2 regions of the Azospirillum sp. UFLA03-27 genome follow, and region 1 is predicted to be linked to the other one. Evidence: riboswitches for the same ligand, from Rfam matches in the RefSeq annotation. Region 1 holds a riboswitch; the other holds the start of a gene.
The links. Region 1 has a riboswitch for thiamine pyrophosphate ahead of Q4I23_RS20950 (LuxE/PaaK family acyltransferase). Riboswitches for the same ligand answer to the same signal wherever they lie in the genome.

Region 2: it holds a riboswitch for thiamine pyrophosphate, as region 1 does, so the genes downstream of both, thiC (phosphomethylpyrimidine synthase ThiC) here and Q4I23_RS20950 (LuxE/PaaK family acyltransferase) in region 1, are expected to answer to the same signal.

Annotation. Positions count from the first base shown of each region.
Region 1 is NZ_JAUQTX010000153.1:2,962-8,217, reverse strand. It holds gene Q4I23_RS20965 (formate dehydrogenase subunit gamma) at 1-61, shown strand, start outside; gene Q4I23_RS20960 (acetylornithine deacetylase/succinyl-diaminopimelate desuccinylase family protein) at 138-1,421, shown strand; gene Q4I23_RS20955 (class I SAM-dependent methyltransferase) at 1,467-2,042, shown strand; TPP riboswitch at 2,101-2,230, shown strand; gene Q4I23_RS20950 (LuxE/PaaK family acyltransferase) at 2,307-3,386, shown strand; gene Q4I23_RS20945 (acyl-CoA reductase) at 3,383-4,846, shown strand; gene Q4I23_RS20940 (ABC transporter ATP-binding protein) at 4,858-5,256, shown strand, end outside.
Region 2 is NZ_JAUQTX010000039.1:216-5,471, forward strand. It holds partial or broken gene oxlT (oxalate/formate MFS antiporter) at 1-926, shown strand, start outside; gene Q4I23_RS08665 (hypothetical protein) at 997-1,185, opposite strand; TPP riboswitch at 1,390-1,502, shown strand; gene thiC (phosphomethylpyrimidine synthase ThiC) at 1,619-3,460, shown strand; gene oxlT (oxalate/formate MFS antiporter) at 3,545-4,843, opposite strand; gene Q4I23_RS08680 (glycerate kinase type-2 family protein) at 5,098-5,256, opposite strand, start outside.

The DNA.
Region 1 (5,256 bases):
GCAGCTCCGCAATGGCCGGGCCAACGAGGACGAACGGCTGCGGCATCGCGCGGCGGAGTGAGGCGCGGATCATCTCTCGACAGGCGGGCCGGCATGACCGATCCTTCCGCGCAACGAATTGTGCGCAGGGGGGAAGCATGCCGCTCGACCACCGGGAGTCGCTGTTCCGCCGGATCGCGGAACGGCGCGACGACCTCGTCGCGCTGACCCGCGACCTGATCCGCATCCCCACCGTGAACCCGCCCGGCGACGTCTACACCGACTGCGCGGAGTTCCTCGGGCGCCGGCTGGCCGGGCGCGGCTTCGCCGTGGAGTATGTGCGGGCGGACGGGGCGCCCGGCGACAGCGACCGCTACCCGCGCACCAACGTCGTCGCGCGGATCGAAGGGCGCGAGCCCGGCCCCTGCGTGCATTTCAACGGCCACATCGACGTGGTGCCCGCCGGCCAGGGCTGGACGGTCGATCCCTTCGAAGGGGTGGTGAAGGACGGGCGCGTCTACGGCCGCGGTGCCTGCGACATGAAGGGTGGGATCGCCGCCTCCATCATCGCCGTCGAAGCGATATTGGAGGAGGGCATCCCCTTCCCCGGCGCGCTGGAGATCTCCGGCACGGTGGACGAGGAGTCCGGCGGCTACGGCGGGGTCGGGCATCTCGCCACGCTCGGCTATTTCTCCCGCCCGCGGGTCGACCACGTCATCATCCCGGAGCCGCTGAACGTGGACCGTGTGTGCATCGGCCACCGCGGCGTCTGGTGGGCGGAGATCGAGACGAAGGGCCGCGTCGCCCACGGCTCCATGCCCTTCCTCGGCAACTGCGCGGTGCGCCATATGGGCGCCGTGCTGCACCGGATCGAGACGGAGCTGCTCCCCCGCTTGGCCGCCAAGCGCACCGCCATGCCGGTGGTGCCGGAGGGGGCGCGGCAGTCCACCCTGAACATCAACGCCATCCATGGCGGCCAGCCGGAGGATCACGGCGGCCTGCCCAGCCCGATGGTGCCTGACCGCTGCCGTATGGTCATCGACCGCCGCTATCTGATCGAGGAGGACCCGGAGGAGGTGCGGGCGGAGATCACCGCCATCCTGGAGGATCTGCGCCGCGAGCGCCCCGGCTTCGATTACGAGCTGCGCGAGGTTCTGGCCTTTCTGCCCACCCTGACCGACGCCGACGCGCCGGTGGTGCGGGGGGTGGGGGCGGCCATCGAGACGGTGCTGGGCCGCCCGGCGGTGCAGGTGGTGTCCCCCGGCACCTACGACCAGAAGCACATCGCGCGGGTCGGGCATCTGAAGGACTGCATCGCCTACGGCCCCGGCATCCTCGACCTCGCCCACCAGCCGGACGAGTATGTGGACATCGACGACATGGTCCATTCCGCGCAGGTCATGGCGATGGCCGCCCTGTCGCTGCTGCGGCGGGAGGTGTAAGGTCGCATTCGTGGCAACAACAACGGCTGGCCGGAAACGCGTGCGATGTCGGACCTCAAGCTCAACCTCGGCTGCGGCGACACGCGGCTTGCCGGCTACGTCAACGTGGACAAGTACGGCACCTTCGGGCCGGACATCGTCGCCGACCTGGAGGTCGTGCCCTGGCCGTTCGAGGAGAGCAGCGTCGCCGACGTCCAGCTCATCCACGCGCTGGAGCATATGGGCCAGACGACCGAGGGCTTCCTGAACATCATGAAGGAGCTGTACCGCGTCTGCCGCCACGGCGCGCGGATCACCATCAAGGTGCCGCACCCGCGCAGCGACGGCTATCTCGGCGATCCGACCCACGTCCGCCCCATTACGCCCAACGTGCTGAGCCTGTTCTCGATGGAGGAGAACCGGAAATTCATCGAGCGCGGCTGGCCCAACACCCGCTTGGCCATGCACCTGAACGTCGATTTCCGCATGCTGTCGATCGTCTACGCCCCGACCCCGCGCTGGCACCACAAGCTGGCGTCCGGGGAGGTCACGAACCAGGAGGTGATGGAGGCGATGGAAAGCCAGAACAACGTCATCGACGAGATCGCCATGGTCCTGGAGGTGGTGAAGGACGCCGCCTGAACCCGACCTCCTTGAACCCGACCTCCTTGACGGGCGGGGGCCGGTCCCTTAGCTTGCGAAGTGTTCCCTGGGGGGCCTCGCTAGGAGGCTGAGACTCCGCCGGTCCGGCGCTTTCATCCGGACAACGCGGTGACCCATCGAACCTGATCCGGGTCATACCGGCGTAGGGACGGGACTGAAGGGCGGCACGGCGTACCCCCATTCCATCCAGACACCGCTTGCTCCGGCAACAGTTTGTTGGCGCTGCAAAAGGTGTGTGCGGACGTGACCGAAGCCCGACTTGTCGAAGAGCTGCTGGCCTTCATCGCCGCCGGAGAGGCGGACGAGGAGGCGTTCAACCGCATGGCGCTGGCCGTCTTCGCCCACCAGTTCGAGACCAACGCCCCCTACCGCCGCTTCGCCACCCAGCGGGCGCGCACCCTGCGCACGGTGAAGAGCTGGTGCGACGTGCCCGCTGTGCCGATCAGCGCCTTCAAGGACCTGACGCTGAGCGGACGCCCGCCGGAGGAGTGCCCGCACGTCTTCATGACCAGCGGCACCACCAAGGGCGTGCGGGGCAAGAGCCACCATCCGACGCTGGCGGTCTACGACCGCTCGATGACCGTCAATTTCCGCCGCCGCTTCATGGGAGAGTGGGACCGGCTGCGCATGGGTATCCTGTTCCCGACCAAGCAGGCGATGCCCAACTCCTCGCTCGCCCATTATCTGGCGCTGGCGAAGAGCGAGTTCGGGACGGATGAGAGCCGCTATTTCGTCTCCGACGCCGGGCTGGACGTGGACGGGGCGATCGAGGCGCTGTCCCGCGCCGAGGAAACCGGCGAACCCTACGCCCTGCTGGGGGCGAGCTTCAGCGTCGTGCATCTGATGGACGCGCTGGCCGAGCGGGGGTGGAGCTTCGCCCTGCCGGCGGGCAGCCGCGTCCTCGACACCGGCGGCTTCAAGGGCCAGTCGCGGGAGATGGCGGCGGAGGAGTTCTACAGCCGCCTGTCCGCCACCTTCGGCGTGCCGCGCCGGCTGTGCATCAACATGTACGGCATGACGGAGCTGAGCACCCAGTTCTACGACGACGGCAACGAGTCCTGCCCGTCGGTGAAGTCCGGCCCGCACTGGATCCGCAGCCGGGTCATCAACCCGCTGACCGGGCAGGAGGTGCCGCGCGGCAGCGTCGGCGTGCTGGTCCATCACGATCTGGCCCATTTCAACTGCGCTTCCGCCATTCTGACCGAGGACGCGGGGGTGGAGGTGGACGGCGGCTTCCAGCTTCTCGGCCGGGCCGACGGGGCGGACGCCAAGGGCTGCTCCATGGCGGTCGAGGACTTCCTCAAAGCGGCGCGGGCCCCATGACCGTTGGCTTGATGGAGCGCGCCGGGCATCTGCCGGGGCTGTCCGCCGACGCGGTGGACTGGCGGACGCTGACCTTCCGGCGCGGCGCCGAGACGCTCGACGTGGCGGTGCCGGTGCTGACCGAGGCGCAGATCGCTGAATTGGCAACGCGGGTGCGGACGAACGCGCGGACTTACCTGAGAAGCCGCACGGTCGCGGAGATCGCCGCCGCCATCGACCGCGCCGTCGCCCGGCTGCTCGACCGCGACGACCCGTGGCGGCAAAAGGCGGAACGTCTGCTGCCGCTGGTCACCGGCTATGACGCCGAGATGGTCCGGCTGGGGCTGACCGGCTATCTGAAGACCTTCCGCGGGCCGGAGCTTCGGAAATTCATCGCCGAAGACTTCGCCAACCCGGCGGTGCTCGACGATTTTCAGCCCATGCCCAAGGGCGGCTTCGCCCGCGCCTTCGGGCCGGAGCTTTTGCTGCACGTCTGGGCGGGCAACGTGCCGGGCCTGCCGCTGTGGAGCCTGATTTCCGGCCTGCTGGTGAAGGCCGGCACGGTCGGCAAGCTGCCGAGCGCCGAGCCGCTGTTCGCCGGCTGGTTCGCGCAGATCCTGGCGGAGATCGACCCGCAACTGGCCGATTGCATCGCCATCGTCTGGTGGAAGGGCGGCGACGAAGCGGCGGAACGGGCGTGGCTGGGCCGCGCCGACACGGTGGTCGCCTATGGCGGCAACGACGCGCTGGCGGCCATCCGGGCGCGGGTGCCGATCACCACGCGCTTCCTGCCCTATGGCCACAAGATCAGCTTCGGCATGGTCGCCCGCTCCGCGCTCGACGCCGGGAAGGCGGGGGCGGTGGCGCGGCAGGCGGCCTACGACGTGGCGCGCTACGACCAGCAGGGCTGCTACTCACCCCAGACCTTTTTCGTGGAGCGCGGCGGGCGGGTGTCCCCGCGCGAATTCGCCGGCTATCTGGCGCACGAGCTGGACGCGCTGGGCAGCAAGTTCCCGCGCCGCCCCCTGTCGATGGCCGAGGCGGGCGGCGTCGCGTCCTGGCGCAACGCGGAGGAGACGAAGGGCTTTGCCGACCCCAGCCGCGCCCTGCTGGGCGATCCGGCGGGAAGCTGGGCCATCGCCTACACCGACGCCGCGGACGGCCTGAGCCCTTGCGGGCTGAACCGCACGGTGACGGTGGTGGCGGTGGATCGGCTGGCCGACGCGGTGCCGGGGCTGGCGCCCTACCGCGCCTTCCTCCAGACCGTGGGAATCGCCGCGGCACCGGAGGAGCTGTTCGCGCTCGCCGGGGCGCTGGGGGCCGTGGGGGTGACGCGGCTCTGCGCGCTCGGCCGCATGACCGCGCCGGAAGCGGGCTGGCACCATGACGGGCGGTTCAACCTGCTGGACCTCGTCACCATGACCGAGATCGAAGGCTCGGCGGAGCGGGCGGCGGACAGCTTCGCCCCCTACACGGATTGAGGCGCGCGGCCATGCCCTTCGTCAGCATCGAACAGGCCGGTTACGGCGTCCCGAGCGGCGGCACCATCCTGGACCGCATCGACTGGACCATCGGGGAGGGCGAGTTCCACGCGCTGGTCGGGCGCAGCGGCTGCGGCAAGACGACTCTGCTGAAGCTGGTCGCCGGGCTGCTCGCCCCCTCGACCGGCAGCGTCCGCATCCAGGGGGAGCCGGTGCGGGGACCGGGGGCCCAGGTCGGTTTCGTCTTCCAGGCGCCGACGCTGTTGGAGTGGCGGACCGTGTTCGACAACCTGCTGCTTCCCGTCTCGTTGAAGCGCCGCCCGCAGCCGGCGGACCGCCGCAAGGCGGAGGAGCTGCTGGACCTCGTCGGCCTGTCCGGACTCGAAGGGCGCCTCCCCAGCCAACTGTCG
Region 2 (5,256 bases), on a different contig from region 1:
GCGCCCTCAAGTGGTTCCCGGACAAGCGCGGCCTCGCCGTCGGCCTGACCGCGGGCGGCTACGGTGCCGGCTCGGCCGTGACCATCCTGCCGATCGCCAACATGATCCACTCCTCGGGCTACCAGGCGACCTTCTTCTGGTTCGGCCTGCTGCAGGGCACGATCATCCTCATCGCCGCCTACTTCCTGCGCGCCCCGCAGAAGGATCAGGTGAAGGCCTCGACCAAGGTCCTGCAGTCCCGCCGCGACTACACGCTCAAGGAAGCGCTGCAGACGCCGGTCTTCTGGGTCATGATGCTCATGTTCATCTGCACCGTGTCGGGCGGTCTGATGGCGGTGGCCCAGCTCGGCGTGATCGCACACGATCTGGGCGTGAAGGAAGCCCCGATCAGCCTGTTCGGCATCACCATGGCGGCACTGCCCTTCGCGCTGATGCTCGACCGCGTGATGAACGGCATCTCCCGTCCGCTGTTCGGCTTCGTCTCCGACCACATCGGCCGTGAAGCGACGATGTTCATTGCCTTCACCTTCGAAGGCCTCGGCATCCTGATGCTCAGCCGCTTCGGCCACGACCCGATCATGTTCCTGATCCTGTCGGGGCTGGTGTTCCTGGCCTGGGGCGAAGTGTACAGCCTGTTCAGCGCCACCTCGGCGGACACCTTCGGCACCAAGCATGCTGCAAAGATCTACGGCGTCCTGTACTGCGCCAAGGGCGTTGCGGCGCTGCTGGTCCCGCTGGGCAACCTGCTGATGGAAGCCACCGGCACCTGGGCGACCGTGCTCTACATCTGTGCCACCATGGACCTCATCGCGGCCTTCTGCGCCATCGCGGTCCTGCGGCCAATGCTGCGCAAACACCATGCCCGAAACGCCGAACTTGCCGCTCAGCAGGGTGCGGGTGGGCTGGCGGTGCAGCCCGGCCACTGATCGGCCCGCACACTTCCGGTTACGGTCCTCCGATGAAGGCCGCCGCGCACACCCCGCGCGGCGGCCTTTTTCATTCCAGGAAGAAAGGACGGTTGTGGCCCTCGCCGGACTGGTTGAAGCGCTCTGACGACCAGAGGCCGTCCGGCTGCTCGTCCTGCGGATCGGAAGTCCACTCGTCATCCTCCCGCATCAGCAGGGTCAGGCCGTGGCCCATCAGGCCGACCAGGGCGACGAAGGCGATCATCTGGGATTCGAGCATGGGACGGGCTCCGGGCACTCGGGAGGGGGCGTTGCTTTTTGTTGTTGTGATGCAGCATAGCGGCCCGGCTCAGGCTGAGCAATAGGATTTTGTATACCAGATAATGGATACCAGAACCGCGCCAATTGCATTGATTGGGTGGGATTCGCCGTGAATCGCGCCGTGAATCGCATTGACGTGGGTGGGGCGGATCGTTCAGCATGGCGACGTTCCAAGGGGAGCCCCATAGCACGGGGCTGAGATGATGCCGTAAGGCGCCGAACCCTTTGAACCTGATCCGGGTCGTACCGGCGTAGGGACAGGAACAAACGGGCCACGGTCACGCGCACCCCCATCGCGCACCCCTCCATGGGGACCGCTCCGGTCGTCCGTTCTGCCACTCCGTCACACCCGGGTCTCCAACGATCCTATGTGCGATGGAGATCCATAGCAGATGCCCGACTCTCTTCCCCCTGCTTCGAAAGACGCCGCGCCGTCGGACCATTTCTCGGTGACGACCGGCCCGCTGCCGTCGTCCAGCAAGGTCCATGTGGCCGGGGAGCGCTTCCCCGACCTGCGCGTGGCGATGCGCGACATCCATGTCGGCGGTGGCGAGCCGCCGGTGCGCGTCTACGACACCTCAGGCCCTTACAGCGATCCCGCCGTGCAGACCGACATCCGCCGCGGCCTGGCGGAGCTGCGCCGCTCCTGGATCGAGGCCCGCGGCGACGTCGAGGCCTATGAGGGCCGCGAGGTCCGTCCGGAAGACGACGGGCTGCGCGTCGGCGAGACGCGCGCCGTGCCCGTCTTCGACCGCGCCGGGCGCCGTCCGCTGCGCGGCAAGCCGGGCCGGGCGGTCACGCAGATGGCCTACGCCCGCGCCGGCATCGTCACGCCGGAGATGGAGTACATCGCCGTCCGCGAGAATCTGGGCCGCCAGCGGCTGGCCGAGGCGGCGGCGCGGGACGGTGACGACTTCGGCGCCTCGATCCCCGACCATGTGACCCCGGAGTTTGTCCGCGACGAGGTGGCGCGCGGGCGGGCGATCATCCCGTCCAACATCAACCACCCCGAATCGGAGCCGATGATCATCGGCCGCAACTTCCTCACCAAGATCAACGCGAACATCGGCAATTCCGCCGTCGCGTCCTCGGTGGGGGAGGAGGTCGACAAGATGGTCTGGTCGATCCGCTGGGGTGCTGACACCGTCATGGACCTGTCCACCGGCCGCAACATCCACACCACCCGTGAATGGATTCTGCGCAACAGCCCGGTCCCCATCGGCACCGTGCCGATCTATCAGGCGCTGGAGAAGGTCGGCGGCAAGGCCGAGGACCTGACCTGGGAGATCTTCCGCGACACGCTGATCGAGCAGGCGGAGCAGGGGGTGGACTATTTCACCATCCACGCCGGCATCCGTCTGGCGCACATCCCGCTGACCGCGAAGCGCACCACCGGCATCGTGTCGCGCGGCGGCTCGATCATGGCGAAATGGTGCCTGTCGCATCACCGCGAGAGCTTCCTCTACGAGCGGTTCGAGGAGATCTGCGAGATCATGAAGGCGTACGACGTCGCCTTCTCGCTGGGTGACGGTCTGCGCCCCGGCTCCATCGCCGACGCCAACGACGCCGCCCAGTTCGCCGAGCTGGAGACATTGGGCGAGCTGACCAAGATCGCGTGGAAGCACGACGTGCAGGTGATGATCGAGGGGCCGGGCCATGTGCCCATGCACAAGATCAAGGCCAACGTCGACAAGCAGCTTGCGCTGTGCGGCGAGGCGCCCTTCTACACGCTCGGGCCGCTGACCACCGACATCGCGCCGGGCTACGACCACATCACCAGCGCCATCGGTGCCGCCATGATCGGCTGGTTTGGCACGGCGATGCTCTGCTACGTCACGCCGAAGGAGCATTTGGGGCTGCCGGACCGCGACGACGTGAAGGTGGGTGTGGTCACCTACAAGATCGCCGCCCACGCCGCCGACCTCGCCAAGGGCCATCCCGGCGCCCAGGAACGCGACGACGCCTTGTCGCGCGCCCGTTTCGAGTTCCGCTGGCGCGACCAGTTCCACCTGTCGCTCGACCCGGAGACGGCGGAGCGCTTCCACGACCAGACCCTGCCGGCGGAAGGGGCGAAGGTCGCGCATTTCTGTTCGATGTGCGGACCGAAGTTCTGCTCGATGAAGATCACGCAGGAGGTGCGGGAATACGCCAACTCCGGCATGGCCGAGATGTCGGAGAGCTTCCGCGCCAAGGGCGGGGAGATCTACCTGGAGGAGGGGCAGGCGGCGGACTGACCTCCCAAATCGAAAAGGGGGCGCCCTTGCAGGCGCCCCCTCGCTTCGGCTCCTTCCCCAAGGCGGGGGGAGGGGAAGAGAGCGTCAGGACATGGCCGTTACGCTTCGGCCGCCCGACGCGGTCAGCGACTCCGCCGCCATGCGGTTGCGCATCGGGCGCAGGACGAACAGGGCCAGCACCGCGGCCAGCGCGTTGACGGCGGCGGCCAGCAGGAAGACAGCGTGCCAGCTTCCCGTCGCGTCGGCGATGATGTTGGCGAAGGGGATCAGCAGCGCCGCCGTGCCCTTGGCGGTGTAGAGCAGCCCGGCGTTGCTGGCGGCGAACTTCGACCCGAAGGTGTCGGCGCAGCAGGCCGGGAACAGGCTGTAGATCTCGCCCCAGGTGAAGAAGACCAGACCGGTCAGCAGCACGAAGGCCACCGGGTCGCGGCCGTAGAGGCTGAGCGCGACGATGCCCACCGCCTCGATGGCGAAGGCGATGAACATGGTGTTCTCGCGCCCGATGTGGTCGGACACCCAGCCGAAGAACGGGCGGGTCAGCCCGTTCAGCACCCGGTCGATGGACAGGGCGAAGGTCAGGGCGGGCAGGGTCAGGCCGAGGATGCTGACCGGAGCGTGGGCCAGCCCGAAATCCTGGGCGATGGGGCCGAGCTGGGCCGTCGCCATCAGCCCGCCGCCGGCCACCATGACGAACATGGCGTACATGACCCAGAAGACCGGTGTGCGGACCATCTGGCTCGGCGTGTATTGCCGCTGCGCGGGCGGGGTGGCGAAGCCGCCGCGGGCGAGCGGAGCGGACGGCGGGGCGACCAGCAGCCAGGCGAGCGCGAAGACCACCAGCCCCTGTCCCAGCCCGAAGGCCATGAAGGTCGCCTCGTAGCCCGAGGTCTCGATCATCGTGGCGATGGGCACCACCGTCAGGGCGGAGCCGGCTCCGAAGCCTGCCGCAGTGATGCCGGCGGCCAGACCGCGCCGGTCGGGAAACCATTTCAGCGCGTTGCCGACGCAGGTGCCGTAGACGGCGCCCGCCCCGATGCCGCCGATGGCCGCGGCGACGTAGAGCACGAGCAGCGAATCCGCCACCGCGTTCAGCGCCCAGGAGGCGGCGCAGAGCACCGAGCCGAACAGCACGACGATCCGCGGGCCGAAGCGGTCCACGAACCAGCCCTCGACGGGCACCAGCCATGTTTCGGTGACGATGAAGATGGTGAAGGCCACCTGGATGGCCGCACGGCCCCAGCCGTGCTTGTCGTCGATGGGTTCGACGAAGAGGGTCCATCCGTACTGCAGATTGGCGATCATCGACATGCAGATGACGCCGGCAAGCAACTGCATCCAACGCCCGCCGACAGGCAGGGCGCTTTGCGCACCGGTTTGGCGCATATGGTTCCTCCCGGATGGTCCGCGATCTCGTTCTTGTCCTGGCGCGCGCGGGGTGCGTTCGGTGCCCGACCGCTTCGCTTTATCCTTCGAACAGGGCAATCCGGATGCATGCCGTTGGCATGCCAGACGCCATATTCGTGATGCCTTGACGGTGAGTGTGGCGGATAATCCGTGGAGTCATCAACAAATTTTCGTGAGCGGGCGCCGCCCTGGCCATAAGTGATATATTAAATCGGCCGGCGGCGCCCCACCCGTCACAGGACCAGAACAGCGCGGAAGTCGTTGACGTTGGTCAGGGTCGGCCCGGTCACCAGCAGGTCGCCGAGCGCGCTGAAGAAGCTGTAGCCGTCGTTGTCGGCCAGCCGTTCCTTGGCGTTGACACCGGCCTCGGCGGCGCGGGCCAGCGTGTCGGG